2 regions of the Peribacillus sp. NPDC097295 genome follow, and region 2 is predicted to be linked to the other one. Evidence: predicted binding sites of a transcription regulator. Region 2 holds the regulator's gene; the other holds the start of a gene.
What was found. Region 2 encodes LexA, which represses DNA repair genes until DNA is damaged. Its sites were predicted from a motif close to CGAACATATGTTCG; they were not measured.
Positions count from the first base shown of each region.

Region 1: uvrB (excinuclease ABC subunit UvrB) is a predicted target of LexA. The motif match lies at 1,326-1,339, and genes of this name have one in related genera.

Region 1 is NZ_JBIWCW010000002.1:353,975-357,192, reverse strand. Features, by position in the region: gene uvrB (excinuclease ABC subunit UvrB) at 1-1,196, opposite strand, end outside; gene ACIQXN_RS04890 (CsbA family protein) at 1,419-1,649, opposite strand; gene ACIQXN_RS04885 (N-acetylmuramoyl-L-alanine amidase family protein) at 2,363-3,218, shown strand, end outside.
Region 2 is NZ_JBIWCW010000006.1:212,830-216,047, forward strand. Features, by position in the region: gene ACIQXN_RS13155 (YneB family resolvase-like protein) at 1-480, opposite strand, end outside; gene yneA (cell division suppressor protein YneA) at 500-811, opposite strand; gene lexA (transcriptional repressor LexA) at 971-1,594, shown strand; gene ACIQXN_RS13170 (hypothetical protein) at 1,842-2,129, shown strand; gene ACIQXN_RS13175 (GlsB/YeaQ/YmgE family stress response membrane protein) at 2,273-2,509, opposite strand.

The DNA.
Region 1 (3,218 bases), on a different contig from region 2:
TATGGACCTGGAGTTGCCGAAACGAATATCGATTGATGAACTTTCTTTTCGAATTCCTCGAACCTGAGTGGCCGGTTGTCTTTAGCAGAAGGCAGGCGGAATCCATGATCCACCAGAACCTGCTTACGTGCCTGATCTCCATTGAACATGCCACGGATTTGCGAAAGCGTCACATGCGATTCATCGACGACTAATAGGAAGTCTTCCGGGAAGTAATCAATCAAGGTATAAGGAGTTGCGCCTGCGGGGCGCAGTGTCAAATGACGGGAATAGTTCTCGATACCCGAACAGAAACCCATCTCCCGCATCATTTCCAAATCGTAACGTGTCCTTTGCTCCAAGCGCTGTGCTTCAAGGAGCTTTTCATCCTCCCGAAGCTCTGCCAAGCGTTCTTCGAGTTCGATTTCAATATTTTGAATGGCTACCCTCATTTTCTCTTCACGCGTCACGAAATGGGACGCTGGAAAAATGGCGATATGTTCCCGTTCACCAGTAATCTCACCGGTCAGGGCATCCACTTCACGAATCCGGTCAATCTCATCTCCGAAAAACTCGATCCGTACACAGTGTTCGTCCCTAGAGGCCGGGAATATTTCAACTACGTCGCCACGAACCCTGAACGTTCCACGTTGAAACGCAATATCATTTCTCTCATATTGAATATCAACAAGTTTATGTAGCAGTGCATTTCGTTCGATCTCCATGCCTGTACGCAGTGATACAACCATCTCTCGGTATTCTTCCGGAGAACCTAACCCATAAATACAGGATACACTGGCAATGATGATGACATCTTTTCGTTCAAACAAAGAGGATGTTGCCGAGTGACGCAATTTATCGATTTCATCATTGATACTGGCATCTTTCTCAATGAATGTATCAGTGGAAGGCACATAGGCTTCTGGTTGATAATAATCGTAATAACTGACAAAGTACTCAACAGCGTTATTAGGAAAAAACTCTTTGAACTCACTGTAAAGTTGCCCTGCCAATGTTTTGTTATGAGCAATGACAAGGGTGGGTTTATTGATTTGTTGGATGACATTGGAGACCGTGAATGTTTTCCCCGTTCCCGTTGCTCCAAGCAACGTCTGCATTTTCTTTCCTTCTTTTAGGCCAGTTACAAGCTCTTCTATTGCCGCTGGCTGATCTCCCTGGGGAGTATATTTTGAGACTAACTCAAACGTTTCCTTCACCAAGCATAGCCTCCTAATGAATTAGTTTTATATGAAAAAGGGTTAAGTTTTATTCCTTCTATTTATTCCGTTTAAAGAACTATATATACACATTCTACCACAATAACCTCAAAACAAACCATCAAAAAGCGAACAAGCATTCTGTTTTTTTCGTTTAATAACCTAGCAAGCTAGATGAACCCTTTTCATAGAAATTAAGATAAAAAAAAGCACCTTTATAATTTAGGCGCTCTTGGCTGTTCGCTTCATCATTCTTTTTGATAACCAGAAACCCACCGTCAGTGACAATGCGTCAACGATAATCAATAAGTTCGTGTGTGTATAACCTTTATATGCCGAAGCCGCAATCAATGCAACCGTTAAAATAAGACCTACAATATAGTTATAGGTGACTCTTGAAAATAACATGACAAGAAGACCAGGAAATAGAAGGGCTGAAAGAAATTTAATCATTTTTCCATCTCCTTATAAGAGAAAAATAGAGTAGTTAGACTGTAGACAAACTCGATGAAAAATGTGAATTGATTTCCACTTCAGGCACTCGCTTTCCTCAGGCGGTCAGGGAGCATCCTCGGCTTCCCTGCGGTGTCTCCGCTAGAAGCGCATGTCCCGCAGGAGTCTCGTACCTTCCGTTCCAATCAACTTTTCGTTATCATCAAGTAAAATTTATATATTGGCAAAAGAGTATGGTTTGGATTACTTTAAGGGACTTTTTTAAAAAACAGGCGATGCCTTTTGTCGACAAACTGGAGTAGTTATAGTTTAAATGATTACATAGTTTTTTGCCAACCAATATCCTGCAAGGTATTTTGATTCATCAAACACGAAACTTCCTCCCTTGTAAATATCGTCCATTATCCAACCTACATATGCCCCATTACACAGTCTTCACCCATATTCATTCAATTTACATCAAAATATGTAAATTAAGTTCTATATACCTACAAAAAATACCATAAAACCACTACTAATTAAGGTGAGTATATTGTACTATTATTAGTGAATTCTCTTCATATAACCCACATGCTACCGATAAAAATCATGGAGAACACTCAATATAAAGGCTTCTCCGCTATAAAAGAATATTCATATGTAATTAATCCACCCAACCTCTGGATCAGCTATAACCATTCGATTATGCAGCATTATTTAAAGGAGCGAGCTTTATGAAAAAAAGAATGATCACTTTATTTGTAGCAACCTTGGTTTTTTTGACGACTTTCTCTTTTCCTTACGCCACCGATCAAGTACAGGCTGCTTCAAAGACAGCCAAAATTACAGCTAGTTCCCTCCATATAAGAGAAAATCCTAAAACAACAGCAAAGTCTCTAGGATTAATTAATAAAGGTAAAGAAGTCACCATCTCTTCCCAACAGTCTGGATGGTCGAAAATCAAATATGGAAAACTAACTGGTTGGGTTTCTAGCACGTATTTAGACGAGTTAGGGTATGTTACAGCTTCTTCATTAATATTGAGAAAATCAAATAATACCAGCAGCCAGTCACTGGCCACTTTGTCTAAAGGAACCTTTGTCGAAATAAAATCGACTAAAGGCAATTGGCTACAAGTCTATGTATCTTCCAAAAAGAAAACCGGTTGGGTTTCTAAAACATACATATCAAGTTCCAAGCCGAATGCCACAGCTAAACCAGCAACCATTACAACGACCAAATATTATGTGACAGCCAGTTCGTTATATGTCCGTAAGTCTGCCAATACAACATCAAAGAAATTGGCAACTATCAAAAAGGGCGATGCTGTTACCTTTATGAAAAAAACAGGTAACTGGGCAAATGTGAAAACGACTTCCGGTGTTAACGGATGGGCTTCATTAACCTATTTATCTACGAAAAAACCTACTGCATCCACGTCAGCGGTGAAAGAAACGACCTATTATGTAACAGCTGGCGAGTTATATGTCAGAAAATCTGGAAACTCAAAAGCGGACAAAGTCACCACCTTAAAAAAAGGGGAGGCTGTCACACTTTATGAAGAAAAAGATAAATGGGGAAGAATCAAAA
Region 2 (3,218 bases):
AGAATTTCTTTGGTTCTTCAAGTTTTTTTGGGGCCGGTAGCCGTTCCCAACCGCTCGAAGCATTCCTCGTTTAATTTTCAAGTTATGTAACTTTCGCTGATATTCTTCCACTATACCGACAATTTGGATAACCATGGCATCCGAATCCGATAGCTCTAATTCCCCATCATGTGAAAGTGTATAAATTTTAACCCCTTCTTTAAGAACAACATGAAACAAGGCGATTTTTGCATTTCCTCTTCCCAATCTCGTTTCATCTTGAATCAAAAGTACATCTGCCTCTTTTGCTTTAAAAAGATCAAGCATGTCAAATATCCCATCACGATTTAATTCGTAACCACTTGCCTGCTCCCTTATAACGGATACAATTTCCATACCCTTATTGTCCGCTAACTTCACTAATTCCTCTTCTTGCCTTGCAAGCGAAGTTTCCTGTGCTTCTTTTTCTGTACTTACCCGACAATAGATGACTGCTTTCATATGACCCTACCTTTACTACTTACTGCTTGCTAGCCAAACTTTGGACTACTTTTTCATTTTCAACTGGGATGACAATTATTTGACCAGCCTTAATAGCATCTGCTCTTACACCGTTATACTCTTCTATCCAACCAATGAATTCTTTTTTTGTCAATTCAGTCTGATCATATTTCTCGGAAATCTCCCATATGGTATCTCCTTCATTTACTTCAATTGAAAGGAAATTTTTATCTTGATTTTTGTCTAATGTGAAAGAAAATAAAATTGAAAAGATAAATACCAATCCTGCTAATAGAATCGTATACATATTATTTTTGTAAAAATCTTTCATCAATATCCCTCCATAGCGAATATACGTTCGTTTTTAATTTATAAATGAATTATAATACGAACGTTTGTTTCAGTCAACTGTGAAATTCGAACTTATGTTTGTATAGAGGAGGTAGCCATGCTATAATATAGCAAAGAATTATGGGGAAGAGGTGCACATATGACTAAACTATCAAAACGACAACAGGACATTCTTGATTTCATAAAAGATGAAGTTCGCCAAAAGGGTTATCCACCTTCCGTAAGAGAGATTGGCGAAGCTGTGGGACTTGCATCAAGTTCGACTGTCCATGGTCATTTATCTCGTTTGGAAAGCAAAGGCTTAATCAGACGCGACCCGACTAAGCCGAGGGCCATTGAGATTTTGAATATAGAAGAAGCTAATAATATACCAAAAACAAGCGTAGTTAACGTACCACTACTCGGAAAAGTAACAGCAGGCTTACCGATAACTGCCATTGAGAACATAGAAGAATACTTCCCACTTCCAGAAAGTATGGTTCCACATGATGATCATGTATTCATGCTGGAAATTATGGGGGAAAGTATGATTGAAGCAGGAATTCATGACGGTGATTATGTCATCGTAAAGCAACAAAGCAACGCCAACAATGGAGATATCGTCGTGGCCATGACGGAAGATGATGAAGCCACTGTAAAACGATTCTTTAAGGAACCGGATTACATACGGCTTCAGCCGGAAAACTCCAATATGGAGCCTATTATTCTAAGAGATGTTAAAATCCTTGGAAGGGTAATCGGTTTATATAGACAAATTCACTAAAAGCGCTATGCGCTTTTTTTTTGTTTTTATAATCTATGTATCTCGTCCATTTATATGACAGAAAGAATAGATGAATTTCAATAGAGTAGTAACTCGTTTACTTTAAAGCCTTTGAATTGATAGATTATGGTGTCTTTTACGCGAAAAATAATTCTAGGATTAAAAATAAAAAATATTAGGATGTATATTCCTTAAAGAACCGGTGAAATTAACCCAATACATATTTCCTTTCGAAAGTGGTGTTTCCATGGATTTCCCTACGATTCATACAAATTTTTGGGATGCAGTGATAGCCATTCCAACTATCATGATTTTAACCCAATTCATCAAAATTCTTTTTCCAATTCCCCGAAAATATATACCTTCCATGGCATTAGGACTTGGTTTAATCCTTTCCATTTTCGTTAGTCATCGGCATTACTTAATGACAGGGATTTTTATGGGGTGGTTTTATGGATACGCCAGCATTGGAAATTATGCAGCACTTAAGACAGCCATATTGTCTTATAGGGAATCTGATCATCATTCGAATTGATACTTAAAAATCTCTTCACAAAAAAAGCTGTCCAGCATTGTTGAACAGCTTTTTCAAACAATAATGGACAAATGCAACTCACATATTTCTTTCATCTGCACTGCGCTCCTGATCAATACATTTTATGATAGTTGACCAGCATTCTACCTCCATCTGGTGTTTCTCATAATTATTGACACGATAAACACGACAATTATAGCGCCCAACAAAGCGGGCACAATATAAAATCCTTCTGTTTCAGGTCCTATTGGTCCTAAAATTGCTGTACCAAGCCATGCTCCAACAAATCCAGCAATGATATTTCCAATAATTCCACCCGGCATATCCCTTCCCAAAATCAGACTTCCCAGCCATCCAATTATTCCACCAACAATTAACATCCATATCAGTTCCAAAGATATCCACCTCCCTTCCCTTAAATTTATGAATTTAATTTATCATTAGAACAGACCAACAAATAACGGAAATACTTCCTATCCTCTATGTATATGTTGGGCACATTCATTACCTACTGGAACTGGACGACAATATAAAAAGCCACCTTAAAGAGGCGGCTTATAAGTGCATTCATGCTTATGGAATAATTCTCCGTTACTAAATTATTCTCTTTAATATGAAGCTTTTCAATTTTAAAATTTTCCATATGGACGATTAAATAATGTTATATGGTTATAATAATAAAAGCAGCCAGATAACTGCAATTATCTGGCTGCACAACATGGTAAAAAAGAAAACAATCAAATTGCTTTCTATACTAGAATAAGTATTTTGTCTTTTTTTGTCGATAAGACAATTTAACTATTTTTTATTCTCTAATATCATTTAACTGTTATCCCTCTATTTCTAAATATATGGAATACAAATTTTCGCAAAGATGGCTGTATTACAGTGAATATAAATGTTCCATCTTATTCCATTGAACTATTTCATTGGATTATCTCATTTACATTTTGCGAAATGTCAAAAATATGAGTTTCCGAAACCAAATTATGAGAGTAAAATACCATCAATCATTTGAGGGGATTTTCATAATAAAAAGAGGTAAAATAGAACTATTTTTAACATAGGCACTAGTAATAATGCACCTCT